Regions from separate parts of the Phytobacter sp. V91 genome, predicted to be linked through region 1. Evidence: predicted binding sites of a transcription regulator. Region 1 holds the regulator's gene; each other region holds the start of a gene.
The links. The regulator PurR, encoded in region 1, represses purine synthesis genes. The targets are predictions, from matches to a motif close to CANGCAAACGTTTGCNTG.

Region 1 (7,760 bases):
CCACCATGACCCCAATGGCATAGGCGCTGATCAGCATCCCGGCGGCGGGAATGGAGACATCGACGCCGCGCGCAATCACGGGCAGTAATCCCATTGGCGAGAACTCAGTGGTGCCGATACCAAACGCGCTGACAGCCAGGGCAAGCAGTGGGAAATTGATTTTCATGATTTATTAACTCCGGAAATGCGGTGTCGTTAGCCGACAGCCTCGCAGAAGAGAAAAGTATGACATAAATCACAAAAAACAGCGGTTAGCGATATGAGAAAAGACTATTGCCGGAAAGAGAATAATGGGGGGAAACGTCGAGGGAGAGGTGCCTCCCTCGTGGTCAATCAATTCAGAGCAGCAGTCATTGCACCCGCCACGATCACGGCAAGCACGATTACGGTGGTCATTAAAGAAAACTTCAGGTCGGTACTCATCAATTTTTCTCCTTTTCTAATTCCCCACAAAAAGTGAGATAGCGCATTTTTGCATAAATAAACGTAAAAATCTTGCAGGAATTAGATTGATATACGTTTTAGCACTTCCCCTTTTGGTCAAGATAAGACAAAATTCGACGCTAAATTTATTAGCGTACCGGCCATTGACTCCCCTCCTGACGTCCAGTGTCTTTTTCCCGGCGTAATACAGTCCCTCGCGCGGGCAAAGGGTGAAGTAAGGCAAACGTTTACCTTAAGTATTTTCAGGAGCTTATGATATGGCATGGAGTGACATCTGATGGCAACGATCAAAGACGTAGCGAAGCGAGCAAACGTTTCCACCACAACCGTATCACATGTAATTAACAAGACGCGTTTCGTGGCTGAAGAGACGCGTAACGCTGTGTGGGCGGCAATCAAAGAGCTTCATTATTCGCCGAGCGCCGTCGCCCGTAGCCTCAAGGTGAATCACACCAAATCCATTGGTCTGCTGGCGACCAGCAGTGAAGCGGCCTACTTTGCCGAGATCATTGAAGCCGTTGAGAAAAACTGTTTTCAGAAGGGTTACACCCTGATTCTGGGCAATGCCTGGAACAATTTTGAAAAACAAGGCGCTTACCTGTCGATGATGGCGCAAAAACGCGTCGACGGCCTGCTGGTGATGTGTTCCGAATACCCGGAATCACTGCTCAATATGCTCGAAGAGTATCGCCATATTCCGATGGTGGTTATGGACTGGGGTGAAGCGAAAGCTGACTTTACCGACACCGTTATCGATAACGCGTTTGAAGGCGGCTATATGGCCGGGCGCTATCTGGTCGAGCGCGGTCACCGCGATATTGGCGTTATCCCCGGCGCGCTGGAGCGTAACACCGGCGCGGGTCGCCTGGCCGGTTTTATGAAGGCCATGGACGAGGCGCATATCAGCGTCCCGGAAAACTGGATTGTGCAGGGTGATTTTGAACCTGAGTCCGGTTACCGCGCGATGCAACAGATCCTGGCGCAATCGCCGCGTCCGACCGCTATCTTCTGCGGCGGCGATATTATGGCGATGGGGGCACTGTGCGCCGCGGATGAGATGGGGCTGCGCGTGCCGCAGGACATTTCGCTGATCGGCTACGATAACGTGCGCAACTCCCGCTTCTTTACCCCGGCGCTGACCACCATCCACCAGCCGAAGGATTCGCTGGGGGAGACCGCATTCAATATGCTGCTTGACCGTATCGTGAACAAACGCGAAGTGTCGCAGTCCATCGAAGTCCACCCGCGGCTGATTGAACGTCGTTCCGTGGCTGATGGCCCTTTCCGCGACTATCGCCGTTAATCTGCTTTCCCGGGAGCAGGTCAATCCTGCTCCCACAGCCACTCCCGGTTCAGTGTTTCACTGTCCCCCAGGTAGCTGAGTAACCAGTTCAGCGCAGGTGAGGCGTCATTTTGTTGCCATGTCAGGCAGCAGGCCGCATCCGGGAACGGATTTTCCAGCTCCAGCGCCACCCACTCTCCCCGGTCAAGCCACGGGCGCGCGAAATGCGCCGGAACCATCCCCACACATAATCCGGCAGAGAGACAGGCCGCCGAGGATTCCCAGTCCGGGGCCACGACCCGCTTTTGATTGTTCAGCAGCCAGGTAATGCGTTTGGGTAACGATCGCGAGGTATCTTCCCGCACCAGTGAAGGCCAGTTGCGTAATGTATCGTCACTCAGTGGGCCGTCGAGACTCGCCAGCGGATGGTGTTGCGCAACCACACATTTCCAGCTCAGCATGCCCATATCGCGGAAAGTGTAACGCCCTCCCACCGGAATAGCCTGCGTTGCCCCGATAGCCAGCTCAACGCGACCATCAGCCAGCGCATCCCACACGCCATTGAACACTTCCTGGAACACCAGCAGTTCCACATCACTAAAATGGCGATAAAAATCAACAATCATTTGCCGGGTACGCTCAGGCTTAACAATATTGTCGACCGCAATCGCCAGCTGGCCCCGCCAGCCATTGGCAATTTGCTGACATTGCTGGCGGGTGACCTGCATTTTTTTGATAACAGATCGTCCTTCTTTTAAAAACAGTGCGCCGGCAGGGGTAAGTTCGACGTCACGATGGCGACGATGAAAAAGCTCTACCGCCAGCCACTCCTCCAGTTGTCGCACGGTGTAGCTGACAGCAGAGGGTACACGGTGTAACTCCTGCGCTGCGCCACTGAAACTTCCGTTGCGCGCAACCGCATCTACCACTTCAAGAGAATATTCTGACCACATATTGTGCCTGCAAAAAATTTGAAACCAGTACGCAAATATTAGCGTTTCACAAGCTAAGTTTCACTCCCTAGACTCGTCACCCTGTTCACCTGCACAACAAAGAGATATTGCCATGCAACCTGGAAAAGGATTTTTAGTCTGGCTGGCGGGATTAAGCGTACTCGGCTTCCTCGCAACCGATATGTATTTGCCTGCTTTTGCTGACATCCAGCAAGACTTAAACACCTCCGCCGCCGCCGTCAGCGCCACCCTGAGCCTGTTCCTCGCCGGTTTTGCCGTCGCCCAGTTGGTATGGGGCCCCTTATCGGACCGTTACGGACGCAAACCTGTCTTACTGAGCGGGCTGACTATTTTTGCCATGGGTTGTCTGGGGATGATCTGGGTGCAAGATGCCGTCTGGCTGCTGGTATTACGCTTTATCCAGGCGGTAGGGGTTTGTGCCGCCGCGGTGACCTGGCAGGCGCTGGTGACCGATCACTACCCGGCGCAGCGCACCAACCGCATCTTTGCCACCATCATGCCGCTGGTCGGGTTATCCCCTGCTCTTGCCCCCTTACTGGGGAGCTGGATCCTTGCGCACTTCTCCTGGCAAGCTATTTTCGCCACGCTGTTTATCATTACGCTGATGTTGATGCTGCCCGCGCTGCGTTTACGCCCGGTCGCCACAAAAGCGGCCCCGGGTGCTGCTCCCGTCACCTTTGGCGCATTGCTGCGTGACCGTGCTTATCGCGGCAACGTACTGATTTATGCCGCATGTTCGGCCAGCTTTTTTGCCTGGCTGACAGGTTCGCCGTTTATTCTGCATGAAATGGGTTACGGCCCGGCAATTATTGGCCTGAGTTATGTCCCTCAAACCATCGCTTTTTTAGTCGGTGGCTACAGCTGCCGCTGGGCGCTGCAAAAGTGGTCCGGCGCACGTTTGCTCCCGTGGCTGCTGACGGCCTATGCCGCAAGCGTAATCGCCACCTGGGCAGTCGGCTTAGTGCCGAACGCCTCGCTGACTTCGCTGCTGATCCCGTTCTGCCTGATGGCGGTAGCAAATGGTGCGATTTACCCGATCGTCGTCGCCCAGGCGCTGCGTCCTTTCCCTCACGCCACCGGCCGTGCGGCTGCATTGCAAAACACATTGCAGTTAGGGCTGTGCTTTATTGCCAGCTTGCTCGTTTCGGCGCTGATTGCTGTCCCGTTACTGGCCACCACCAGCGTTATGCTGTCGACCGTATTGCTGGCAGGATTGGGTTTCAGAATGCAGCGTCACGAGAGTGATGCCCGTCACAATAAACAACCGCTGGAATCATCGACGCAGGGGTAATTGCGATTGCGATTATGTGACAGTAAAGTGATTAGCTTGCTAACAGTTTTTGGTTGAATCAGCCGATTTTGGGGCCTATACTCATTTTCGGCTGTTGATAAAATAAAATTATGCACGCGTTAGCGGGAGCCGGATCGCTCCCGTTTCACCATGGATGGCCTTTCTGGCAAGGGTCTCCCTTCCTCTGTTCTACGTCGGATATCAGCCTCACGGTTTAGCCGTGATCTTTCTCACGCCCCAAAAGCGGCAGCGCATTTTGACGGCATCGATCACTTGCAGGTGATGGAGAAGTTATGAGTTCATCGTGTATAGAAGAGGTCAGTGTACGGGATGATAACTGGTTCCGTATAGCAAGCGAGCTATTAGGCCGCGCCGGTATTCAGGTTAACGGTTCGGCTGCGTCGGATATCCAGGTTAAGCATCCTGATTTTTTTAAACGAGTGTTACAAGAGGGTTCGCTTGGGCTTGGGGAAAGTTACATGGACGGCTGGTGGGAATGCGACCGGCTGGACACGTTTTTTACTAAAGTGCTGCGTGCCGGGCTGGAGAATCAACTTCCGCGCCATGTGAAAGACACGCTACGAATTGCCGGGGCAAGATTATTTAATCTGCAAAGCAAAAAACGGGCATGGATCGTCGGCAAAGAACATTACGATTTAGGCAATGACCTGTTCAGCCGAATGTTAGATCCGCAGATGCAATACTCTTGCGCCTACTGGAAAGATGCCGGGAGTCTCGAAGAGGCGCAAATCGCCAAACTTACCCTGATATGTGAAAAATTACAGCTTGCGCCGGGTATGCGGGTACTGGATATCGGTTGTGGCTGGGGTGGACTGGCGCAATTTATGGCGCAACATTATGGTGTTCATGTGGTTGGGGTGACCATTTCCGCCGAGCAGCAAAAACTCGCTCAGCGTCGTTGTTCAGGCCTCGATGTGGACATTCGCCTCCAGGATTATCGCGATCTCAATGAACAATTTGATCGTATTGTCTCTGTCGGGATGTTTGAGCATGTGGGGCCGAAAAACTATGCCACCTATTTTGCCGTCGTCGACCGCAATCTCAAACCCGATGGGTTATTTCTCCTCCACACCATTGGTTCTAAAAAAACCGATCTTAGCGTGGATCCGTGGATTGACCGCTATATTTTCCCCAATGGCTGTCTGCCTTCAGTGCGCCAGATTGCCAGCGCCAGCGAGTCTCATTTTGTGATGGAAGACTGGCATAACTTTGGCGCGGATTACGACAAAACCTTAATGGCATGGCACGCGCGCTTCCATGAGAGCTGGCCGGACATTGCCGGTAACTATACCGAGCGCTTTAAACGGATGTTCACTTACTATTTGAATGCCTGCGCGGGCGCTTTTCGTGCGCGGGATATTCAACTCTGGCAGATTGTTTTTAGCCGGGGTGTGGAGAGTGGCTTACGCGTAGCGCGCTGATTAAAATAAACCCCGAAGATTCGGGGTTTATTTCTTATTCTTCGCTGTTCACGGCGCTGGCCGAAGCAGCTTCTTTTGCCGCCAGCACGCGCTCTACCGTGTCGACGACCGCCTGAGTTTGCGGGTCGATCTCAATATTCACCCGCTGTCCCAGCTTCTTGCCCCCAAGGGTTGTGCGCTGGAGAGTCTCCGGAATCAAGTGTACGCAAAAACGCGTCGCGGTCACTTCACCCACTGTCAGGCTGATCCCATCAATGCCAATAAATCCTTTGTAGAGGATATATTTCATTAATGTCGGGTCCTGAACCTTAAACCAGATCTGACGATTATTTTCTGAGGTGAGAATTTTAGAGATTTCAGCGGTGGTCATAATATGGCCGGACATCACATGCCCGCCAATTTCATCACTGAATTTCACCGCGCGTTCCACATTAACCGAATCGCCAATAGCCAAATCGCCTAAATTGGTAATACGCAGTGTCTCTTTCATTAAGTCGAAGCTGATATGACTGCCGTTAATTTCTGTTACCGTCAGGCAACAACCATTATTGGCAATAGAAGCCCCGGTCTCAATGCCCGAAAGCATGTGCCCAGGCAACTCAACAACATGCGTGCGGAAATTAGGTTTATCATCGACAGACACCAGTTTTGCCGTGCCCTGTACAATACCAGTAAACATGCCACCACTCCTGTATTTCATTTTCACGGTGTAACCGTTTTCTGAATGCACAATAACAGGTGAAATTTCATGTTTCCAGCCCTGACAACCCCACCCCTCTTTTTTCACTAGATAATTGATTAATCCCCGCTACAATAGTCTGACTAACTCCCCTGCTCCACCTCCCGCTGCCAGGTATGGCGGTCTTAGAAATTTCTCCAATAACAACAATATATAGGTGTCAGAAGTGCAGAAGTACATTACAGAAGCCCGTCAGTTGTTAGCACTGGCTACCCCGGTCATTATTGCGCAAGTCGCCCAAACCTCGATGGGATTTGTCGATACCGTCATGGCGGGCGGCTACAGCGCCACCGACATGGCCGCCGTGGCGATCGGCACCTCTATCTGGATGCCTGCGATCCTCTTCGGTCATGGACTCCTGCTGGCACTGACCCCGGTCATTGCGCAACTGAATGGTTCAGGGCGTCGTGAACGTATCGCTCATCAGACAGGCCAGGGATTCTGGCTTGCCGGGATGGTCTCGATTCTGATTATGGTCGTGCTGTGGAATGCAGGACACATCATTCATGCCATGCATAACATCGATCCCCAGCTTGCGGATAAAGCCGTCGGCTACCTGCGCGCGCTGCTGTGGGGGGCGCCCGGTTATCTCTTTTTCCAGGTCGCCCGTAACCAGTGCGAAGGGCTGGCGAAAACCAAACCCGGCATGGTGATTGGCTTTCTCGGCCTGCTGGTCAATATTCCTGTCAACTATGTCTTTATTTATGGCCATTTTGGTATGCCGGAACTTGGCGGTGTCGGTTGTGGCGTGGCAACGGCGTCCGTGTACTGGGTGATGTTCGCCTGCATGATCTCCTGGGTGAAGCGTGCGCCCTCAATGCGTGATATCCGCAATACACAGCGCTTTGCTCAACCGGATCCTGAAACCCTGAAACGGCTGGTTCAGCTTGGCCTGCCCATTGCGCTGGCGCTGTTTTTCGAAGTGACGCTGTTTGCCGTCGTCGCGCTGCTGGTCTCTCCACTGGGGATTGTCGATGTCGCCGGTCACCAGATTGCCCTTAATTTCAGCTCACTGGTGTTTGTATTACCGATGTCGCTGGGTGCGGCAGTCACCATTCGTGTGGGGTATCGGCTTGGGCAGGGTTCCACCATTGATGCCCAAACCGTCGCCCGTACCGGCCTTGTCGTCGGCGTTTGTATGGCCGCCATCACCGCCATTTTTACCGTCTCACTGCGCGAGCAGATTGCACTGCTGTATAACGATAACCCGGAGGTCGTTATCCTCGCCTCGCAGTTGATGCTGCTGGCGGCGGTGTATCAGATCTCTGATTCTATCCAGGTCGTAGGAACCGGTATTCTGCGTGGGTATAAAGATACGCGCTCTATCTTCTTTATTACCTTTATCGCTTACTGGGTGCTGGGGCTGCCGTCTGGCTATGTGCTGGCACTGACGGATCTGGTGGTTGCGCGCATGGGCCCGGCGGGCTTCTGGATGGGCTTTATTATCGGCCTGACAGCAGCCGCTATTATGCTGATGCTCAGAATGCGCTTCCTGCAACGCCAGCCATCAGCAAGAATTTTGCGACGCGCAGCGCGATAAACCCTTTGTAGCCGCCTGATGGCGGCTACTTTCTTCTCTTTCGGTTTT
Region 2 (7,760 bases), on a different contig from region 1:
CGGCAAAGGCCATTTCTGCGAGGGTCACCAGCAGGCCACCGTCAGAGCGGTCATGCCAGGCCAGCAGTTTACGTTCTGCCACCAGCGCCTGCATGGCGTTCCAGAAGCCTTTTAACTGCGCAACATCACGGACATCGGCGGTTTTGTCGCCCAGCTGGCGATATACCTGCGCCAGCGCCGTTGCGCCCAGCGCATTGTGACCTTTACCCAGATCGATTAACAACAGGGCGTTGTCTTCGGTCGAGAGCTGCGGCGTTACGGTGCGACGGACATCTTCCACGCGGGCAAAAGCGGTGATAACCAGCGACAGCGGCGAGGTCATCTCGCGTTGCTCGCTACCTTCCTGCCAGCGGGTTTTCATCGACATGGAGTCTTTACCCACCGGAATGGTCAGGCCAAGCGCCGGGCAAAGCTCTTCACCTACCGCTTTCACGGCGGCATACAGGCCCGCATCTTCGCCCGGGTGACCGGCTGCGGCCATCCAGTTTGCAGAGAGCTTAATGCGACTAAGTTCGCCAATCTGCGTTGCCGCCATGTTGGTCAGGGATTCCCCTACCGCCAGGCGGGCGGAGGCGGCGAAGTCCAGCAGTGCGACAGGCGCACGTTCGCCGATGGACATCGCTTCACCGTAGTAGCTGTCCAGACTGGCGGTGGTCACCGCGCAGTTAGCAACCGGCACCTGCCACGGCCCCACCATCTGGTCGCGAGAGACCATACCGGTCACCGTGCGATCGCCGATGGTCACGAGGAAGGTTTTCTCGGCAACCGCAGGCAGATGCAGAACGCGGTTTACCGCGTCGGCAATGGAGATGTTACGTGAATCAATGGCGTCTCCGACGGCTTTGCGCGTCTGCACGTCACGGGTCATTTTCGGCGTTTTGCCAAGCAGCACATCCAGCGGCAAATCGATCGGCTGGTTGTCAAAGTGGCTGTCGTCCATGCTCAGATGCTGCTCAGCAATCGCTTCGCCGATCACCGCATAAGGCGCGCGTTCGCGACGGCACAGCTCGTCGAACAGCGGCAGCTGGTCGGCAGCCACAGACAGCACATAGCGTTCCTGGGATTCGTTACACCAGATCTCCAGCGGGCTCATTCCCGGCTCGTCGCTGAGGATGTCGCGCAGCTGGAATTTACCGCCGCGCCCGCCATCACTTACCAGCTCAGGCATCGCGTTGGACAAACCACCGGCGCCCACATCGTGGATAAACTGAATAGGGTTGGCATCGCCCAACTGCCAGCAGCGGTCGATCACTTCCTGGCAACGACGTTCCATTTCCGGGTTATCACGCTGAACGGAGGCAAAATCGAGATCCGCGTCAGACTGGCCGGAAGCCATTGACGAAGCCGCGCCGCCGCCAAGGCCGATGTTCATGGCCGGACCGCCCAGCACAATCAGCTTCGCGCCAACGGTGATTTCACCTTTCTGTACATGGTCGGCACGGATATTACCGATACCGCCTGCCAGCATGACGGGTTTGTGGTAGCCGCGCAGCTCTTCGCCGTTGTGGCTGTTCACTTTTTCTTCATAGGTACGGAAGTAACCGGTCAGAGCCGGACGACCAAACTCGTTGTTAAACGCCGCGCCGCCCAGCGGACCATCGGTCATGATATCCAGCGCGGTGACGATACGTTCCGGCTTACCGAAATCCTCTTCCCACGGCTGTTCAAAACCCGGAATACGCAGGTTAGACACGGAGAAGCCCACCAGACCGGCTTTCGGTTTTGCCCCACGGCCCGTTGCGCCTTCATCGCGGATTTCACCGCCGGAGCCTGTTGCCGCGCCCGGCCACGGAGAAATCGCCGTCGGGTGGTTATGGGTTTCGACCTTCATCAGGATATGCGCCGCTTCCTGGTGGAAGTCATAGCGACCGTTTTCGTGGTCAGCAAAGAAGCGCCCGACCTCGGAACCTTCCATTACCGCGGCGTTGTCTTTGTAGGCTGACAGCACATACTCCGGGTTTTTCTCGAAGGTATTTTTGATCATTTTGAACAGCGATTTAGGCTGCTGCTCACCGTCAATAATCCAGTCGGCGTTAAAAATTTTGTGGCGGCAATGTTCGGAGTTAGCCTGCGCGAACATGTACAGCTCGATATCGTTAGGGTTACGACCAAGACGGGTAAACGCATCCTGGAGGTAATCAATTTCGTCTTCCGCCAGCGCCAGCCCCAGACGCAGGTTAGCGTCGATCAACGCCTGACGACCTTCACCGAGCAGATCCACGCTCTGCACTGGCGCAGGCTGATGATGCTCAAACAGCTGCGCTGCATCGGCTTCTGCGCTAAAGACCGTCTCCATCATGCGGTCATGCAATTCGGCGGCGACGCTTGCCCACTGCTCATCGCTCAGGTTTGAGGCTTCAACGTAGTACGCCACGCCTCGCTCAAGGCGATTGATTTTGGTCAGTGAGCAGTTATGCGCGATATCCGTTGCTTTAGAAGACCAGGGAGAGATTGTGCCAGGGCGAGGTGTAACGAGGAGCAATTTACCGGACGGGGTGTGGCTGCTTAAGCTCGGCCCGTATTGCAGAAGTCGTTGCAGCCGGGTCAGTTCTTCGTCGTTCAACCGATCGTTTACATCGGCGAAATGGACATACTCAGCGTAAATGTTGCTCACCGGGAGCCGGGCTGCCTGAAAACTCGCCAGCAGTTTGTTAATACGAAATGCGGACAGTGCAGGCGAACCACGCAGAATTTCCATCATAAGTCTCTCGTCTTCGAAGCTTTAAGTGTGCATCAGGGGGAAAACGGGCGTCATTATAGTGAATACTGAGCAGCGACGAAACCGTTTGCGTGGAAATAAAATTATGCCTGTCATTTGGCATCGACAAATGGCCTTTTTGCTAATTAGTTGCCAACTGGCGTTTTGTTGCGCAGAATGCCGCTCAATCGTCGTTAAACATCCCTTTAGTTATGGCGGCTATTTTTTGAGGCATCCCGTGGTGCAGAGAATTAACTAATTGAAAAAATTTAAGATTAATTATCTGCTCATCGGCATTGTCACTCTGCTGCTGGCAGCAGCCTTATGGCCTTCTGTTCCCTGGTTCGGTAAAGCGGAGAACCGTATTGCCGCCATAAAGGCGCGCGGTGAGCTGCGCATCAGTACCATTGCCTCTCCAGTTACCTATGCAAACATAGACCAAAAATCCTATGGCCTGGACTATGAACTGGCCCAGCAGTTTGCCAGCTATCTCGGCGTGAAGTTGCAGGTGACCGTTCGGCAAAATATCAGCCAGCTGTTTGACGATCTGGACGATGGCAGAGCCGACATGCTGGCCGCCGGTCTGGTTTATAACAACGAAAGAATTCAGCATTATCAACCAGGCCCGGTGTACTACTGGGTATCTCAACAGCTGGTTTACCGGGTGGGCAGCTACCGTCCCCGCACGCTTGCCAGCGTGACTGACAGCCAGTTAACCATTGCCCCTGGTCATGTCGCCATCAATGATCTGCGCGAATTAAAAGAGAAAAAATTCCCGGACCTGAGCTGGAAAGTGGATGAGAAGATGGGCACCAGCGATCTGCTGGCCGAGGTGGTGAATGGCAAACTGAGTTATACAGTGGCGGACTCGGTGGCCATCAGCTTATTCCAGCGTGTCCACCCCGAACTCGCGGTGGCGCTCGACATTAGCGACGAACAGCCGGTGACCTGGTTCAGTGCCCGTGACAGCGACAATACGCTCTCTGCGGCCATGCTCGATTTTTACAACAACATTAATGAAGATGGCACCCTGGCGCGCCTGGAGGAGAAATACCTCGGACACGGCAATGATTTTGACTATGTCGATACCCGTTCGTTCCTGCGGGCCGTTGACAGCGTGCTGCCGGATCTACAACCGCTGTTCACTAAATATGCGCAGAATATCGACTGGCGTTTGCTGGCGGCGATTTCTTATCAGGAATCGCACTGGGATACCCAGGCCACATCGCCCACTGGCGTTCGTGGGTTGATGATGCTCACCAAAAATACCGCCCAGAGCCTGGGTCTGAGCGACAGAACCGATGCCGAACAGAGTATCAGCGGCGGTGCGCGCTACCTGCAGGATATGATGGTGAAAGTGCCGGAAACCGTCCCGCAGGAAGAGCGGGTCTGGTTTGCCCTCGCCGCTTACAATATGGGTTACGCTCATATGCTTGATGCCCGGGCTCTGACCAGTAAAACCAAAGGTAATCCCGACAGCTGGGCAGACGTGAAGCAGCGTCTGCCGCTATTGAGCCAGAAACCGTATTACAGCAAGCTCACCTACGGCTACGCCCGAGGTCATGAAGCCTATGCTTATGTGGAAAATATTCGTAAGTATGAAATAAGCCTGGTGGGTTATCTGCTGGAAAAAGAGAAAGAAGCAGCGAAGGCGTTGAAAATAGCTCAGAGTTACCCGGTGGTGGCTTCTGAAGAGTTTAACCGGACGCCTTACGGCGTGATGCCCTTCAGCGCCTTTAATCCGAGCCCCAGCGATGCTTTCCCACGTAATCCACTGATCGTGCCGGACAGGCTGACGATCGGGATACCGGCAAGCGTCAAATAAGAGACTCAGGCCCTTTTTTAAGGGCTTTTTTCTCCAGCCTGCGCTGACGAAAGAAGTCGCTCAGCATGGCGGCGCATTCATCCTGTAACACGCCCTCAATGATTTCTACCCGGTGATTCATACCCGGATGATGCAGGACGTCCATCAAAGAACCAGCGGCGCCGGTTTTTGCATCGCGCGCGCCGAAAACCAGTTGCCCAATGCGACCGTGCACCATCGCCCCTGCACACATCACACAGGGCTCGAGGGTCACATACAGCGTGGTATCAATAAGACGGTAGTTCTGCAGCACCATTCCGCCCTGACGCAGCGCCATGATTTCCGCATGGGCGGTAGGATCATGACGGCCAATCGGACGGTTCCAGCCCTCACCAATCACCTGATTATTGTGCACCAGCACGGCGCCCACGGGCACTTCACCTTCGTTCCACGCGCGCTTTGCCAGCGTCAGAGCGTGACGCATCCAGTAATCATGATTCAGTTCGGGGTTGGACAAGGGAAGCACTCCAGTTAACAAGCGGGGCGCATTATACACATCCGTTATCGGTTACACATCACTCATTCCAGTTGCTGGAGCTTACCCTGCGGCGTAACCCGCCAGCGATGCTGGCAAAAATAGAGCAACGGGTTGTCCTGCTTGCTGTCGCTGTAGCCGCTGTAGAGACGCAGCGGCGTGCCGATCTGCCGCTCAAGCTGCGCCACTTTTTCATGCCCCAGACAGCGCATTGTCAGCACCTGACCGCCATAACGACGTCCAGTCTGGCTGGCGATGATATTCACACGCGGCAGCCAGGGCGTATCACAATAGACCTGCTCCACCAGCGGCTGTGGAGAGCCGGTAATCAGCCAGATATCCGCATCTGAGGCCAGAAGGTAATTGGTGAGCCGCTCCTGAACCACCGGGAAAGCGGTGACCTTAGCCCGAAACCAGTGCGCAAACTTTTGCTCCAGCTGCTTCATATGCGCTTCGCTGTAGCCAAAGGTACAGGCCCATAGCAGCAAACTCATCGGCCAGCGCGCCGCGCGTCCTTTAACCAGAAGAGTAATACCGATGACCGGTAAAACAGGCAGTACCAGCAAGACGTTAAGCGGGTGATGACGCAGAACATAGCGCAGAAAAGTGCCGAACATGTCCTGCTGGTGCAAAGTGCCATCAAGATCGAAAAAAACAACGCGACGCTCGCTGGTAGTCAAATCTTACTCCTCGGGATCGTTAAAGCCTAAAAACCAGGTGAACAGGAACCCGGCAATAACCGCTATCAGATAGCCTAACAGATAGAACATCACTTTTCCGGTAACGATAGTTAATGCCATCGGCAGGCCGGAGATACCAAAAGTGATAACCGTTGCGACTTTGCAATAGCTGATAAACGCGCCGCCCACCGCACCACCTAAGCAGGCGCCAAGAAAAGGTTTGCCCAACGGCAATGTGACCCCGAAAATCAGCGGCTCGCCCACCCCCAACAGACCAACGGGAAGCGCGCCTTTAATCACTTTCCTGAGCCGGGTATTGCGGGTTTTCATGAGGACCGCAATAGCCGCCCCCACCTGCCCCACACCCGCCATAGCAAGTATTGGCAGTAGCGCGTTGTAACCGTGCGCCTGTACCAGCTCAACGTGAATAGGCACCAGCCCCTGATGCAGCCCCGTTAACACCAACGGCAGGAAGGTTCCGGCCAGCACCGCCCCCACCAGCACGCCGCCCCGGTCAATAGCCCAGGTGGCCCCATGGGCGATAGCTTCAGAAATAAAGCCCCCGACGGGTTGAAGAGCAACAATAGCGATCGTACCGGCAATCAATGTGGTCAGTAACGGATTGAGAATGAGTTCGACGGAGCCGGGCAATATGCGACGCAGACGCTTTTCAATCCAGCACATCAGCACCACCACCAACAGGACGGCAATAACCCCGCCACGCCCTGGCGAAAGCGCCTCGCCGAAGAGAGTTATCTGCGCCAACTGTGGGCTGGAGAGGATCCCGGCCATGACGCCCCCGAGCGCCTGCGAACCGCCAAACACTTTTGCGGTGTTCACCCCGACCAGGATGTTCATAATGGCAAACACAGCACTGCCGAAAATAGCCAGCAGTCCCAGCATGTTAGGGTATTGGGTGGCGAAATCACCGACAATATCCGGGCGTTTTAAGATGTTAATAATGCCGGTTATCAGGCCGGAAGCGATAAACGCCGGGATCAGGGGAATAAAGACGTTGGCTAACTGACGCAGCGCATCGCTCATCGGCGCTTTGTATCTGGCTTTGGCCTGCGCTTTGTTGCGTTCAGCATCGTCAAAAGGAGCAACCGCCGGCCCCTCAGCCATTTGCGCCTGCATGGCATCCACCACCTGCGCCGCTCTGCCCGGGCCGACAATAAACTGGTGCTGCTGACCCTGCTTCACGTAGCCGCTGATGCCAGGCAGTTGTTTCACGCCCGTCAGATCCAGCTTGTCTTCATCCTGTATCTCAATACGCACACGCGTCATACAGTTTTCGAGCCGCAGAATATTACTCTGTCCACCCACACCCGCAAGGATGCCGCTGGCAAGTGCCGCTGTCTTTTCCATCACCGCTCCTTTATTTTTCCAGTGCTGCGCGTAAAAAACCCTGGTGAAGATCAAGCCTGTTCCGCGCAGAGGCAGCGTCCAGACCGCTGAGCACCATCAGAATGGCCGGTTTGACCTCATAATCCGTCTGTTTAAGCACGGTTTCAGCCTGCTCACGCGCCACGCCGGTGGCTTCCATCAACATCCGGCAGGCCCTGTCCACCAGCTTCACGTTGGTCGCTTTCATGTCCACCATCAGGTTCTGATAAACCTTGCCGAATTTAACCATCGCCCCGGTGGAGATCATGTTCAGCACCAGTTTCTGCGCAGTACCGGATTTCAGGCGCGTTGAGCCGGTTAAGGCTTCCGGGCCCACCACCGGAGAGATGGCAATATCCGCTTCCCGCGCAATGGGGGAATCCGGATTACAGGAGACGGCAACCGTAGTACAGCCAAGACCAGCGGCATATTTCAGCCCACCGATGACATAAGGCGTGCGTCCGGACGCTGCCAGTCCAACCACCAGATCGTCGGCGGTAAGGGAGAGCGCCAGCAGGTCATCAGCACCAAGCTGCGCGTTGTCCTCCGCCCCTTCAACTGCTTTCAGCAACGCCCCTGGCCCCCCGGCTATCAGACCCACCACCAGACCGTGGGGGACGCCAAAAGTCGGCGGACATTCAGAAGCATCCAGCACGC
Region 3 (7,760 bases), on a different contig from region 1:
GTCGAGCCATTGCTGCAAAACTTTGGCAGCAGTCGTGACATCATGGTGCGTATGCCGCCTGCTGATGGCGCAACCGGTGGTCAGGAGCTGGGCAGCAAAGTCCTGAGCGTGATCAACGAGGCGACCAGCCAGAACGCGGCGGTAAAACGTATTGAGTTTGTCGGGCCAAGCGTTGGCGCCGATCTGGCACAGAACGGTGCTATGGCGCTGATGGTGGCGCTGATTTCGATTCTGGTGTACGTCGGTTTCCGCTTCGAGTGGCGACTGGCGGCCGGGGTCGTTATCGCGCTGGCGCACGACGTGGTGATCACCATGGGCGTGCTGTCGTTGTTCCATATCGAGATTGACCTGACGATTGTCGCCTCTCTGATGTCCGTCATCGGTTACTCGCTGAACGACAGTATCGTGGTCTCTGACCGTATTCGTGAGAACTTCCGCAAGATCCGCCGCGGGACGCCTTACGAAATCTTTAACGTCTCACTGACTCAGACGCTGCACCGTACGTTGATTACCTCCGGCACCACCCTGGTGGTGATCCTGATGCTGTACCTCTTCGGCGGTCCGGTACTGGAAGGCTTCTCGCTGACTATGCTTATCGGTGTTTCCATCGGTACGGCATCGTCGATTTACGTGGCTTCCGCACTGGCGCTGAAGCTGGGTATGAAACGTGAGCATCTGATCCAGCAAAAAGTGGAGAAAGAAGGGGCGGATCAACCGTCAATTCTGCCGTAATCAGGCCTCTGCTTTGAAAAACCGCAGCGCACAATGGCTGCGGTTTTTTTTCGTCTGCGCATTCTCTCCTGACAGTATGCTGTCAGGAGGGGGATGGCAGTATCTCTTTGTCGAAAACACAAAGAGGACGTAAAAATGAGCAACATTATCAACTGGTTTGAAATCCCGACTCAGGATCTGCAACGGGCGATGGCGTTTTATCAATATTGCACCGGGGCACAATTTCGTCAGGAGGATGTCGCAGGCATGTCGATGGCGGTCTTTCACTATGAAGAATCGTCAACCGGTGGGGCGCTGGTAAAATCGGAGATGTTTCAGCCGTCGACAAGCGGGACGGTGATCTATCTCTACACGGCGGATATTGTTGATTCCCTGGCTAAAGTGGCAGAAAAGGGCGGTTCCTGCTGTTTCGGGCCGGAAAAATTACCCGAGGATATTGGCACCATTGCGCTTATTATCGACAGTGAAGGGAATAAGGTCGGGCTGCACCAGCCAGCCTGATGAGCTAAATCGAATCTCGACAGGAAGATTATATGAGCCGCCGCGCCGATCGTCTGTTTCAGATAGTGCAAATTCTTCGCACTCGCCGTCGGGTAACGGCGGCGATACTGGCCGAGCGGCTTGAGGTTTCTGAACGTACCGTTTACCGGGACATTCGCGACTTATCGCTCTCCGGCGTGCCGATTCAGGGAGAAGCCGGGAGCGGTTACCGATTAATGCCCGGCTTTGATATCCCGCCGCTGATGTTCACCGGCATGGAAGTCGAGGCTCTGATTGCCGCGATTGATATGTTGCAGACCTGGGGCGGCGATAAACTGGCGCTGGCGGCAGGCTCGGCACAGGAAAAACTGCTGGCGGTATTGCCGACGGATAAACGTATTCTCGCTGAGCGTAACCGGATCGTGACCCCGGATTTTGGCCAGTATCCGCAGACCCGCCTCTGGTTTGATGTGCTGCATCAGGCTATGCGTCAGCATGATGAAGTGTGGATCCGCTACGAAAATGAAAAAGGTGAAGGCTCTGAGCGGGCAATTCATCCGCTGGGATTGTCGTTCTGGGGCGCAGTCTGGGTGCTGGTGGCATGGTGTGAACTGCGCCAGGGTTACCGCTGCTTCCGGCTGGATCGCTGCCAGGCGGTGACCTTAACCGGCAAGCAGTTTGCTGAACTACCTGACCGCTCATTTGAGGATTTTATTCGCCAGCAGCAGGCGATGAAGAAAAACGCCGGCGACTGAACTTACCGTGGGGCGCTTAGGCAGGTGCTCTGAATCTGGATCATTGCTAAAAACGCGGGAGCGCGCGAAACTGGACCCAATCCGACATTTATTCAGGCACTGACACACTTATGGCTATTATCCCAAAAAACTATACGCGGCTGGAAAGCGGTTATCGTGAAAAAGCATTAAAACTGTTTCCATGGGTATGTGGCCGCTGTTCGCGTGAGTTTGTTTATTCGAATCTGCGTGAGCTTACCGTTCACCATATGGATCACGATCATACCAATAACCCTGAGGATGGCAGCAACTGGGAGCTGCTTTGCCTGTTTTGCCACGATCATGAACATTCGAAATATACCGAGGCGGATCAGTATGGATCTACGGTTGTTGCGGGTGAGGATGCGCAAAAAGATATTGGCGAGGCGACGTACAATCCGTTTGCCGATCTGAAGGCGTTGTTAAATAAGAAAAAGTGAACCTGCGTTAGCCCTATCACCACGGGCGTTACGAAGGTAAAAAAGCACCGACGAGAGTCTCGTTCGGTGCTTTTTTTCAGGTCATTCTTTGAGACTGAAGGAAAACTTCGCTTAGAAGTTGTAACCCACGACCAGATAACCACCCCAACCGGTTGAACGGACGTTGAATTCGCCGTTGCCAAAATTCAGGCTGGCGTCGTCGTTCCACTGGCCGCCGTTGTGCCAGTAACGGGCAACAACAGAGTAGTGCCAGTGATCGTAGCCCAGAGACAGAATGTGGCTGGAGGCGATGGAATCGTTGGTGCGCGCACGTTTGTTGTTCAGGTCGTGGAAATCTTTGTCACCCAGCTCTGAACCCCAGTCGAAGTTGGTGAAGCCGATATAGCTCAGCTGGCCGCCCCACAGAGAGGTGATCGGTACGAAGTATTTCACTTTGAAACGGTAGCCGTCCCACTCGTTTTCGTTTGCGGCGCCGTAGTTCTGCCACTGGTATTTCGCGTAGACGTTCAGGGACAGGCTCATCGGCAGACCGGTATCGATGTCGGTACCCAGACCCATATACCAGGTGCTCTGACGACCAGCAGTGTTGCGGCCCATGTCGTAGATGTAGTTATTGGCGAAGTACCACTCTTTAAACGGACCGAAGCTCAGATCGGTACCGGTCAGCTTATCAATAGAGAAGCGCGGTTCAATTTCCATAAACAGCGGAGAGCCGTGGTTCCAGATACCTTTCGCGTCGGTGTTACCGCCGAAGAATACCGGGGCGTCAAGGTAGCCGTAGAAGTCGAACCAGTCTTTTTTAGCAAAAGCTTCGTATTCCAGGTAGGTGTCGTTGCGAACCTGCGGTCCGAAGCGGGTGTGATAGCTGCCTACCACGTTAACGCTCTGATGCCACCAGTCAGATACATATTCCGGTTTGTTGGTTTCCGCTGCGCTCACAGAGAAGGACGTTGTGATCGCCAGCGCAGCGCCAGCTGCAAGTAATGTTTTTTTCATAATTATGCCACTGATAAGAGAGTTCCCTTACGGGAATGAAAGAATGCACGCATTGCGTTGCTAAATGTTTCATGTTTTTGCGAGGTTATTATAAGTATCCTTGCTCACAAAAATATGTGTTGTTTCACATTACTGACACGCACGTAATCGATTGCGTTCACGTTTGCGTGTAATAATTAGCGGGGATTGTACTGGCAATCATCATGGTTGCCAATAAATGAAAGCCGCCTGATGACGATCAGGCGGTGAAGAACAGGTGACAAAGTGTGAGAAAAAACGACAGACTGCGGCGGATTACTCAGGTGTGACAGGCTGAATATCGTGGATACGCACAAAACCCAGTTGTTCTGGGGTAATGCCATCTAACTGCAATGCAACGTCAACATCGCTGGGCGCCAGGGTGCTGGCCGGCGCGCCCATCAGCTGGTTCTGGACGTTAACTTCCTGATAGTTATCGGTTGTCCCCTGAATCTGCCCCCACTCTACGGTGCCGTTAAAAGCGGGCAGCGGCTCGCTGGATTCCCCCTGAATACGCAGCGTGACGCGGGTTCCTCCGGCATTCGGTACGATATTTTTCAAAGACATACGTAACATGCCCACCTGGCTGTTCAGTCGCGCCGGGGTATTAGAGCCTGGCAGCAGATAAACGCCATTGGTGGATTTTGCGTTCAGCGCGTTTTGCTGGGTGATTTTTACCGTCTCTTTGTTCAGCTTGCTCATTTCATTATTCAGCGTACTGACGCTTTGGTTTAACTGGCCGACTTCCCCTTGCTGGGCGCAGGCGCTAAGGGCGAAAACGCTTCCCAGCAACAGGGATCTTAGGTAACGTCTTGTCATTGTGTCTGTTTCCTTGAAATTGAAGATATTCATAATGGTAGTGAGTAACGGCCGGGTTGCCATCTATCCATTGTCTCAAAATCGGCCCGTCTTTGTTGTCACGCCAGTTCAGGGTAAAATAGATTTTAATTCACTCACACGTCAGGACGTCGTATGCATTGCCCATTCTGTTTCGCCGTGGATACCAAAGTAATCGATTCTCGCCTTGTGGGGGAAGGGTCATCTGTTCGCCGTCGTCGTCAGTGTCTGGTCTGCAATGAACGTTTTACAACGTTTGAAGTCGCGGAGCTGGTGATGCCCAGAGTCGTCAAGAGTAATGACGTTCGCGAGCCATTCAATGAAGATAAGTTGCGCCGCGGTATCCAGAAAGCGCTTGAAAAGCGCCCGGTTAGCGCCGATGACGTTGAAATGGCCTTAAATCACATTAAGTCGCAATTACGGGCAACCGGTGAGCGCGAAATTGCCAGTAAAATGATTGGCAATCTGGTAATGGAACAGCTTAAGAAACTCGATAAAGTGGCCTATATTCGCTTTGCCTCGGTGTACCGTAGTTTCGAAGATATCCGTGAATTTGGCGAAGAGATCGCCCGCTTACAGGACTGATCATGCAGGACGAAATGTACATGGCGCGGGCGCTAAAACTGGCGCAACGCGGGCGTTTTACCACCCATCCGAATCCCAATGTCGGCTGCGTTATCGTCAAAGATGGCGAGATTGTGGGCGAGGGGTTCCACTATCGTGCCGGCGAGCCGCATGCTGAAGTACACGCGCTGCGTATGGCGGGTGAAAAAGCGAAAGGGGCAACGGCCTATGTCACCCTTGAGCCTTGCAGCCATCACGGACGGACACCGCCGTGCTGTGAAGCATTAATTCATGCCGGTGTTTCCCGCGTGGTCGCCGCGATGCAGGATCCCAACCCGCAGGTACAGGGGCGTGGACTCTACCGCTTAAAGCAAGAGGGGATTGAGGTCAGCCACAGCCTGATGGTGCCTGAAGCCGAAGCGCTGAATAAGGGCTTCCTCAAGCGGATGCGCACCGGCTTTCCCTGGGTGCAGCTCAAACTCGGGGCATCCCTTGACGGTCGCACTGCGATGGCGAGCGGTGAAAGCCAGTGGATAACCTCGCCGCAGGCGCGTCGGGATGTGCAGCGCCTGCGTGCCCAGAGTCATGCCATTCTGACCAGCAGCGCCACCGTACTGGCAGACAATCCTAAGCTGACGGTGCGTTGGGACGAGCTGAGTGCTGATATTCAGGCGCTGTACCCGCGTGAAAACCTACGCCAGCCGCTGCGCATTGTCGTCGACAGCCAAAATCGGGTGACGCCGGAGCATGCGCTGGTGCATGAACCGGGTGAAACCTGGTTTGCCCGCACGACGCCTGATACGCGTCGCTGGCCTGATTCGGTTCATGAACTGCCAGTGCCGGAATATAATGGGCGTACCGATCTGGTCTCAATGATGATGCTGTTGGGAAAACAGCAGATCAACAGTATCTGGGTTGAGGCTGGCGCCAGTCTGGCCGGGGCGCTACTCCAGGCAGGCCTGGTGGATGAGCTGATGGTTTATGTTGCCCCGAAATTGCTGGGGAGCGATGCCCGGGGACTATGCGTATTGCCAGGTCTTAGCGCACTGGCAGATGCTCCTCAGTTTAAATTCAATGAGATACGACAGGTTGGCCCCGACCTCTGCCTGCATCTCACCCACGCGTAGCGACTCCTGTAAAAGGGAAGCAGTGCGTCAAATATTATGATAAAATCCGCCCCCCTGCGGGGTCTTACAGAACCTGTGAAGGAAAAGTATGAACATTATTGAAGCTAACGTTGCTACTCCGGACGCTCGCGTCGCCATCACCATTGCGCGTTTCAACAACTTTATCAATGACAGCCTGCTGGAAGGTGCGATTGACGCCCTGAAACGTATCGGCCAGGTTAAAGATGACAATATTACCGTGGTATGGGTTCCAGGTGCTTATGAGCTGCCGCTGGCGGCAGGCGCACTGGCGAAAACCGGTAAATATGACGCGGTGATTGCGCTGGGTACGGTTATTCGTGGCGGTACTGCTCACTTTGAATATGTGGCTGGTGGAGCAAGCAATGGCCTGGCGCACGTCGCTCAGGACAGCGAAATTCCGGTCGCTTTTGGTGTATTGACCACCGAAAGCATTGAACAAGCTATCGAACGTGCCGGCACTAAAGCTGGCAACAAAGGCGCGGAAGCTGCATTGACCGCGCTTGAAATGATTAATGTATTGAAAGCCATCAAGGCCTGATTTTTTGTAAGGGGAAATCCGTGAAACCTGCTGCTCGTCGCCGCGCCCGTGAGTGTGCTGTCCAGGCACTCTATTCCTGGCAGTTGTCCCAGAACGACGTCGCTGATGTCGAATACCAGTTCCTGGCGGAACAGGACGTGAAAGATGTTGATGTCGCGTACTTCCGTGAACTGTTAAGCGGGGTGGCGACTAACAGCGCGTATCTCGATGGCCTGATGAAGCCGTACCTGTCCCGTCTGCTCGAAGAGCTGGGTCAGGTTGAGAAAGCGGTACTGCGTATTGCACTGTTTGAGCTGTCCAAACGTTCAGATGTGCCATACAAAGTCGCGATTAACGAAGCGATTGAGCTGGCAAAAACCTTCGGTGCTGAAGATAGCCACAAGTTTGTTAATGGCGTGCTCGACAAAGCCGCGCCCGTGATTCGTCCCAACAGGAAGTAATCCTCAAGCCGGAACCGGGTACGTGCACTCACCGTACCCGGTCCGGTTTTTTTCTTTTCTATGCTGAGGCATAACGTATGGCATGTGGCGAATTTTCCCTGATCGCCCGTTATTTTGATCGTGTTAAAAGCGCCCGTCGTGATGTTGAAACCGGCATTGGCGATGACTGCGCGCTACTCAATATTCCCGAAAAGCAAACCCTGGCAATCAGTACTGATACTCTGGTCTCAGGGATCCACTTTCTTCCTGATATCGATCCTGCCGATTTGGCTTACAAAGCGCTGGCGGTCAATCTCAGCGATCTGGCGGCAATGGGGGCGGATCCGGCATGGCTCACTCTGGCGCTCACCCTTCCGGATATCGATGAAGCCTGGTTAAAAACCTTTAGTGACAGCCTGTTTGAGCAGCTTAGCTACTACGATATGCAGCTTATTGGTGGTGACACCACGCGTGGCCCGCTCTCTATGACGCTGGGTATCCATGGTTACGTTCCTGTCGGGCGGGCCATTAAGCGCTCCGGCGCCAGACCTGGCGACTGGATTTATGTGACAGGCACGCCGGGCGACAGTGCGGCCGGGCTGGCGATTTTACAGGATCGTCTCCAGGTAGATGATGCTGACGATGCAGAATATCTGCTTGCGCGCCATTTACGTCCGACTCCCCGGGTGCTGCACGGCCAGGCGCTGCGCAATCTGGCAAGTTCCGCTATCGATCTCTCCGATGGTCTGATTTCCGATCTTGGACATATTCTGCAGGCCAGCGGCTGCGGCGCACGCGTGGATCTTGCGGCGTTG
Region 4 (7,760 bases), on a different contig from region 1:
TTTTTCATAAATATCCTCAACAGACTGTCTTTCCTAAGGGATTTATTAGAAGAATACGGTGTCGCTATCGTGCCATCATATGGCACTGCAAGGCAAAGCATTCTGCCCGCCTGACGGCTTTTTTTGCATCGTTATTGCTTAGTTATGCAGTAGCGCTTCATTTTAGTGCAGGCGACGCACCAAAAAGAGACATCACCACTAATGATGCACCACTCTGGCGAGCCAAAATGGCGCATCGCATTAAGACCTGCTAAGGGACTTAGTCACCGTAGACGTTAAAGTCGAAGTATTTCTTCGCCAGTTTGTCGTAAGTGCCATCTTTGCGCATTTCATCAAAGGCTTTATTGAACGCCGCCGTCAGCTCTGTATCGTCTTTACGCAGACCAATACCGGTACCGTCGCCAAAGTATTTTTTGTCTTTAACGGACGGGCCTGCAAAGGCAAAGTCTTTACCAGCAGGTTGCTTGAGGAAGCCTTCGCTTGCCGCGACTTCATCCTGGAAAGCCGCATCCAGACGACCTGCAGCCAGGTCAGAGTAGATCAGATCCTGGTTCTGGTAAGCCACCACATCGATACCCTTGCTACGCCAGATATCGTTGCCATAAGCCTCCTGAGTGGAGCCTTGCAGTACGCCGACATGTTTGCCTTTCAGCGACTCGATAGTCGGTACAATTGGCGAACCTTTAGTGGCGATCAGGCGGGAGTTAGCGGCATAGAGCGGCTCAGAGAAGGCAATCTCCTGCTGGCGCTTCTCAGTAATAGAGAGAGAAGAGATGATGGCGTCGATTTTCTTCGCTTTCAGGGATGGGATCAGCGCGTCAAAATCGCTACCCACCCAGCTGCATTTGACCTTAATGCGGGAACACATCTCATTACCGAGATCGATATCAAAACCGACAAAATCCCCTTTCGCATCTTTAGAGGAGAACGGTGCGTATGTCGCATCAGTACCGATGCGCACAGTTTGGGGAAGCGCTGCGTAAACGCTGGATGCCGCAGACAGCCCCAGCAGTAAAGACAGAGCAATAACCGTCTTCTTCATACAATACCCTCAAGTGTTCTGATTTTATTATCGTGCGTTGTGTTGTGTGTTGCTGACTGTTTCCTTGCACGTCTTATGCCAGTTTCGTCGCGCGAAAAAACATAAGCGTTAAATATGTTAATGAAAGGTTGCAAGTTCACCTTAGTGGTGAAAGATAGCAGGTCGGCCGAACGAACCAGAGTGTTAACAAGGTAAAAAAGGAATTAAATGTTGAGGATATGATCAGGCTTCCAAAAATGCCCTGTAAAAGGGCATCCGCCGCCACAGCGCACTATTTTGTGGCGTTAGCCCCCTGCCAGCGGGTGAATAGATCCGTTGGCAGATCAATATCGAACTGATCGGTAACGCGGTTTACGGTCTGATTAATAACATCATCAAGGGATTGCGGGTTGTGATAGAAAGCCGGGACAGGCGGCATGATCACCGCGCCCAGCTCGGCCGCCTGGGTCATTAAGCGCAAATGACCAAGGTGCAGTGGCGTTTCACGCACGCACAGCACCAGCGGACGGCGCTCTTTTAGCACCACATCCGCTGCGCGGGTGAGCAGGCTGTCGGTATAGCTGTGCACAATGCCGGAGAGGGTTTTGATTGAGCAGGGCAGGATAACCATGCCAGCGGTTTTAAACGAGCCTGACGAGATGCTGGCCGCAATATCGCGAACATCGTGAACCACATCAGCCAGCGACTGCACATCACGCAGGGTCAGGCTGGTTTCAAGAGAGAGCGTCTGACGGGCGGCCGGGCTCATCACCAGATGGGTTTCAACCTCTGCCACGTCGCGCAATACCTGCAACAAGCGCACGCCATAAATCGCGCCGCTGGCGCCTGAGATCCCCACAATGAGTCGTTTCATAACTGTCGCCTTTGTTCACACTGAGGCAGACTTTGCCGGAATCTGGAGGGAGTTGCAACTGATGAGCGCCCTCCCAACCAGCAGAGGGCGCTTAAAGGCAGATTAACCTTCGTTATGCATTTCTAAGCTTTCCACTTCGTTCTGAAGCTGGACGGCTTTGGCATCGTCATTACGCAGGGAATCGAGATAATCGAGGTATTGCTGGTTCACGTCTTTGGTGACATAAATCCCGTTGAAGACCGAGCATTCGAACTGCTGGATATCCGGGTTTTCTGCACGGACGGCGTCAATCAGATCGTTAAGATCCTGGAAGATGAGCGCATCGGCACCGATAATCTGGCGGATTTCGTCAACTTCCCGACCGTGGGCAATCAGCTCATTCGCGGTCGGCATATCAATGCCGTACACGTTAGGGAAGCGGATCTCCGGCGCTGCAGAGGCCAGATACACTTTCTTCGCCCCGGCTTCACGCGCCATCTCAATAATCTGCTCCGACGTGGTGCCGCGAACGATAGAGTCATCCACCAGCAGGACATTCTTACCACGGAACTCAGCACGGTTGGCGTTCAGTTTACGACGCACCGATTTACGCCGTAACTGCTGACCCGGCATGATAAAGGTACGACCGACGTAACGGTTTTTCACAAACCCCTGACGATAAGGTTTGCCGAGGATACGCGCCATTTCCAGGGCGATATCACAGGAGGTTTCCGGGATCGGGATAACCACGTCGATTTCCAGATCTTCCCATTCACGCGCAATTTTCTCGCCAAGTTTAGTACCCATATTGACACGCGCACTGTAGACGGAAATTTTGTCGATAAAGGAGTCCGGACGGGCAAAATAGACGTACTCGAACAGGCACGGGTTGCTGACCGGGTTATCCGCGCACTGGCGGGTAAACAGCTGACCTTTCTCCGTCACGTATACCGCTTCACCCGGTGCGATATCACGCAGGAATTCGAAGCCCAGCGTATCAAGGGCAACGCTTTCTGACGCCATCATGTATTCGGTACGACCATCACCGAGATCGCGTTTACCCAGCACCAGGGGGCGAATACCGTTCGGATCGCGGAAGGCAACCATACCGTGGCCGATAATCATCGCCACACAGGCGTAGGCCCCACGGATCTGACGGTTCGTTGCCGCAACCGCTGCGAAAACATTGTCTGCTTCCAGCGGATAGTGACGGAAGTTATCCAGCTCGCTGGCGAAAATATTGAGCAGGATTTCTGAATCGGAGGTGGTGTTGATGTGACGGCGCTTTTCTTCAAACAATTTCGCGCGCAGCTCATGGGCATTCGTCAGGTTGCCATTGTGGGCAAGCGTGATGCCATAAGGGGAGTTGACGTAAAAAGGCTGTGCCTCAGACGCGCTGGAACTCCCTGCGGTCGGATAACGCACATGACCGATACCCATGTTCCCTTGCAGACGCTGCATATGGCGGGCTTCGAAAACATCGTTGACCATGCCATTTGCTTTACGCAGACGGAAACAATTATTCGCATCAATAGTAATGATGCCAGCAGCATCCTGGCCACGGTGCTGAAGCACCGATAACGCGTCATAAATCGACTGGTTGACCGGTGTAAAACCGGCGATACCGACAATACCGCACATACGTCTTTTCCTCGTTAAGCCACATCTCAGAGCTTATACCCTGGGCAAGAAACTCGACGAACTTTGCAGATAGTCAAAGAACCATCTGATGATGAAACTGAATTGCGGGATAAACTGCGATTTCTGCCAGTCATCACTTTTCGACAGGCCCGTAAAGGTATCAAGGAAGAACAGAATGGCGGCGACGATCAGCACACCGCGCAGCGCGCCAAAACAGATCCCCAACACCCTGTCTGTACCCGACAGGCCGGTTTTTTCCACAAGCTGGCCTATTACGTAATTGACAATAGCGCCAACAATCAGTGTCGCAATGAACAGCACCGCAATGGCGATTCCGTTGCGAACCAGTTCATCTTCAAAGCCCGTGAACCAGACTGACAGGTAAGTGTAGTAATGACTGGCGACAAAGAAGGCACAGCCCCATGTCACCAGCGATAACGCTTCACGAACAAAGCCACGGATAAGGCTTACCAAACAGGAAAAACCAATCACCGCGATGATGGCGTAATCAATCCAGACCATATGTGTCCCACGATTAAACGCCCTGCCGTCCAGTTCGGGGCGAATTCTAACAGAAAAAGAAAACGTTTGCGTAGGGATTTCCTTCCCGCGCGTAAATAAAAATGGCGCTGAAAAAACATTCAACGCCATCGCTTTTTTAGCCTCTTCGGGCGTGTTTTTGCATTCTTATTTTACACCCTCACCCCGGCCCTCTCCCCAAAGGGGAGAGGGGCGCAAACCGCACACTAGTTAGCGCTGTAATTCATCACCACGCCGTTAAGACCAGAAATCTGCTTCAACTCTTCCAGCGAACCTTTGAGCTTATCTCTCGACGCATCCGGCCCAACCAGAATACGGGTGATTTTACCCGGCACCGGAGTGGTCGGCGACGTATAAACGCGATACCCGGCGCCACGCAGTTTGCCAACAATCTCTGTCACCTTATCGGCGTTCTTAAGCGCCCCCAGTTGCACAACGTAGGCTTTTCCTGTCGGCGCGGGTTTTTCAGCCACAGGTTGCTCAACGGCAGGCGGCGTTGTCGCCACTTGTTCAACGGGTTTGGCTGGCTGCGGCTTCGGCTGCGGTTTTTCAACGGCCTTAGGCTGTTCGGTACGTGCGGGTGTGGTTATCTCAGGATTTGTCGCCCCGCTGGCGGCCTGGCGCGATGCATCCAGCGATGGCGCTGCCGCATCCCCGGCCTGAACTTCTTCTGCCGCCCCTTCCGGCGGCTGAGCCGGCAGAGCCTGGGTTGCAGCAGGCATCATATCCGGCTCATCGCGATCGCCAGGTTTTGGGACCAGCGGGATTGCGGCAAACTCATCCTGATAATGTTTTTTTTGCCCGTCGAGCAGTCCCGGGAGAATAATCACCCCGAGCGCGACCAGTACAATGGTACCCATTAATCGGTTCTGAAACTTACTCGCCACCGGCTCTCCCCGCGTCCATCGCTTCCATGACATGCGCCACCGTGTGGAATGAACCACACACCAGCACCGTATCTTCAGTCTTCGCTTGCGCCATCGCGGCATGCCAGGCTGAGGCCACATCCTGATACGCCATACCCGCAGGCAGGTGCGCCATCAATTGTTCCGCCGTCGCGCCGCGCGGTCCTTCCAGAGGGGCACAATACCAGCTATCAACCACCGGCTCCAGACAGGCAAGCGTTCCGGCGATGTCTTTATCATGCAGCATGCCGATAACCCCTAACACGCGCCCTTTTTTATCTTCTGCGCCGAGGCGGCAAGCCAGATAAGCCGCCGCATGAGGATTATGCGCCACATCCAGAATCACGCGCGGATTTTCGCGCACAATCTGGAAGCGCCCTGGCAAAATCGCCGTGGCAATACCTTCCCGAATAGCCTGCTCGCTGACGTTTAAACCGCTGGCGCGCAGTGCTGCCAGGGCGGTCGCCGCGTTAGGCTGCGGGACCTGAGGCAGCGGCAGCCCGGTAAGCGTGCCGTTAGCATCCGTAAAGCGCCAGCTGTCGCCCGTAACCTCGTACTGCCAGTCAACGCCACGGCGCAAAAGCTGTGCGCCCTTCTCATTGGCCACATCGGCAATGCTCTGCGGCATATCACTTTCACCCACAACCGCAGGTACGCCAGCCCGGAACACGCCCGCTTTTTCACGACCGATGCTTTCGCGATCCGGCCCCAGCCAGTCAGTGTGATCAAGGGCAATGCTGGTGACAACGGCCACGTCCGCATCGACCAGGTTGGTGGCATCCAGACGCCCGCCTAAACCGACTTCCAGGATAACCACATCGACTTGCGCCTGTTTAAACAGCCACAGTGCGGAGAGGGTGCCGTACTCAAAATAGGTCAGCGAAGTTTCACCGCGCAGCGCCTCGATTTGCGCAAACGAACGGGTGTGCTCGCTTTCGGCAAGCTCAGCATTCTGGATACGCACGCGCTCAGTGTAGCGCACCAGATGAGGCGAACTGTACACGCCGACCCTGAAACCGGCGGCCAGCAGAATGGATTCGAGAGTACGGCAGGTCGTACCTTTGCCGTTGGTTCCGGCAACGGTAAAAACAAAGGGCGCAGGATGGAGCACGTCAAGACGCGCCGCCACCTGGCTTACGCGTTCAAGGCCCAGGTCGATGGTTTTACTGTGCAGGTTTTCCAGATAAGAAAGCCACGCAGCGAGGGGCGACGTGGCTTGCAAATTGCGTTTAATTTCCATGATGCCCGTAGGTTTTTGACGTTGTAAAAACAAAAGGGCAGCGCCGCGATGGCCCTGCCCTTCGGTATTATCAGGCTTCGGCGTTCTGATCCGGCGCCGGCGGCACCACCAGGGTTTCCCGCGGCGCATCCGGATTCGGCGCAGGCTGATTGGTCAGCTTCGCCAGCACGCTTGCCAGCTTAAAGCGCATTTCTGCACGGCGCACGATCATGTCAATCGCGCCCTTCTCAATCAGGAACTCACTGCGCTGGAATCCCGGCGGCAGTTTTTCACGCACGGTCTGCTCGATAACGCGCGGACCGGCAAAACCAATCAGTGCCTTAGGTTCCGCGATGTTCAGGTCGCCCAGCATGGCGAAACTGGCCGAAACGCCGCCCATAGTCGGGTCAGTGAGCACGGAGATGTACGGCAAACCGCGCTCCTGCATTTTCGCCAGCGCAGCAGAGGTTTTTGCCATCTGCATCAGCGACATCAGGGCTTCCTGCATACGCGCGCCGCCGGAAGCAGAGAAGCAGATCAGCGGGCAATTATCTTCCAGCGCCTGTTCAACGGCACGGACAAAACGCGCACCGACGACAGAGCCCATGGATCCGCCCATAAAGGCGAATTCAAACGCCGCCGCAACCACCGGCATTCCATGCAGAGTGCCTTTCATGACCACCAGCGCATCTTTCTCGCCGGTCTCTTTTTGCGCGCTCGCCAGTCGGTCTTTGTATTTTTTGGAGTCACGGAATTTGAGCACATCTTTCGGCTCAAGTTCGCTACCCAGTTCCACCATTGAACCTTCGTCCATCAGGCTATGCAGGCGATTACGCGCTGTCATTCGCATGTGGTGGTCACACTTAGGGCAGACCTCAAGGTTACGCTCCAGCTCAGCGCGGTAAAGCACCTGACCGCAGCTGTCGCATTTCGTCCACACACCTTCAGGGATGCTTGCCTTGCGGGTGGGGGTAATATTGCTTTTGATTCGTTCAATCCAGCTCATTGATAACCTTTATACATGAACCTGGTAGCCCATAAATGGGGCACATTAAAACATAACAGTTCGAAACTTGGGATAAAAAAGTGGTCGAACCGCCGATGAGTTCTTATTTTGCCTGTCGCGCTGCCGCCCGACGATGTCGAATAACTTCAATCACACCAGGAAGTATAGACACCAGGATGATCGCCACAATCAGCAACTTAAGATTTTCCTGCACCACCGGCAGCGTACCGAAGAAGTAACCGGCATAAGTAAACAGCAGCACCCACAGGAACGCCCCCACCACGTTGAACATGGCGAAATGACGGTAGGACATATGCCCCATTCCGGCGACGAAAGGCGCAAAAGTACGCACGATCGGCACAAAACGCGCCAGGATAATCGTTTTTCCACCGTGTTTCTCATAAAACTGATGCGTTTTATCGAGATAAGCGCGGCGGAAAATTTTCGAATTGGGATTACTGAAAAGTTTGTCGCCAAACACCCGTCCAATCGTGTAGTTGACCGCATCGCCGGCTATCGCCGCGACCAGCATCAGTAACACCATCGTGTGGACATTAAGGTCATTGGTCTCCAGC

Region 2: the regulator PurR is predicted to act here: its motif matches at 2,776-2,793, upstream of mltF (membrane-bound lytic murein transglycosylase MltF).
Region 3: the regulator PurR is predicted to act here: its motif matches at 3,562-3,579, upstream of ACSZO4_RS02675 (nucleoside-specific channel-forming protein Tsx).
Region 4: the regulator PurR is predicted to act here: its motif matches at 4,093-4,110, upstream of cvpA (colicin V production protein).

The regions. Positions count from the first base shown of each region.
Region 1 is NZ_CBFFRJ010000048.1:26,620-34,379, forward strand. It holds gene ACSZO4_RS12010 (MFS transporter) at 1-166, opposite strand, end outside; gene ACSZO4_RS12015 (YnhF family membrane protein) at 334-423, opposite strand; gene purR (HTH-type transcriptional repressor PurR) at 722-1,747, shown strand; gene punR (DNA-binding transcriptional activator PunR) at 1,768-2,679, opposite strand; gene punC (purine nucleoside transporter PunC) at 2,792-3,991, shown strand; gene cfa (cyclopropane fatty acyl phospholipid synthase) at 4,285-5,433, shown strand; gene ACSZO4_RS12040 (riboflavin synthase subunit alpha) at 5,468-6,112, opposite strand; gene mdtK (MdtK family multidrug efflux MATE transporter) at 6,339-7,712, shown strand.
Region 2 is NZ_CBFFRJ010000025.1:1,302-9,061, forward strand. It holds gene purL (phosphoribosylformylglycinamidine synthase) at 1-2,701, opposite strand, end outside; gene mltF (membrane-bound lytic murein transglycosylase MltF) at 2,958-4,523, shown strand; gene tadA (tRNA adenosine(34) deaminase TadA) at 4,516-5,058, opposite strand; gene yfhb (phosphatidylglycerophosphatase C) at 5,082-5,717, opposite strand; gene ACSZO4_RS07240 (PTS transporter subunit EIIC) at 5,721-7,085, opposite strand; gene murQ (N-acetylmuramic acid 6-phosphate etherase) at 7,096-7,760, opposite strand, start outside.
Region 3 is NZ_CBFFRJ010000007.1:43,749-51,508, reverse strand. It holds gene secF (protein translocase subunit SecF) at 1-732, shown strand, start outside; gene ACSZO4_RS02690 (VOC family protein) at 868-1,233, shown strand; gene ACSZO4_RS02685 (helix-turn-helix transcriptional regulator) at 1,266-1,967, shown strand; gene yajD (HNH nuclease YajD) at 2,078-2,425, shown strand; gene ACSZO4_RS02675 (nucleoside-specific channel-forming protein Tsx) at 2,537-3,421, opposite strand; gene ACSZO4_RS02670 (DUF3251 domain-containing protein) at 3,716-4,258, opposite strand; gene nrdR (transcriptional regulator NrdR) at 4,412-4,861, shown strand; gene ribD (bifunctional diaminohydroxyphosphoribosylaminopyrimidine deaminase/5-amino-6-(5-phosphoribosylamino)uracil reductase RibD) at 4,864-5,967, shown strand; gene ribH (6,7-dimethyl-8-ribityllumazine synthase) at 6,056-6,526, shown strand; gene nusB (transcription antitermination factor NusB) at 6,547-6,966, shown strand; gene thiL (thiamine-phosphate kinase) at 7,044-7,760, shown strand, end outside.
Region 4 is NZ_CBFFRJ010000005.1:26,528-34,287, reverse strand. It holds gene hisJ (histidine ABC transporter substrate-binding protein HisJ) at 1-8, opposite strand, end outside; gene argT (lysine/arginine/ornithine ABC transporter substrate-binding protein ArgT) at 260-1,042, opposite strand; gene ACSZO4_RS01850 (UbiX family flavin prenyltransferase) at 1,314-1,895, opposite strand; gene purF (amidophosphoribosyltransferase) at 1,998-3,515, opposite strand; gene cvpA (colicin V production protein) at 3,549-4,037, opposite strand; gene dedD (cell division protein DedD) at 4,262-4,942, opposite strand; gene folC (bifunctional tetrahydrofolate synthase/dihydrofolate synthase) at 4,932-6,200, opposite strand; gene accD (acetyl-CoA carboxylase, carboxyltransferase subunit beta) at 6,271-7,185, opposite strand; gene ACSZO4_RS01820 (DedA family protein) at 7,289-7,760, opposite strand, start outside.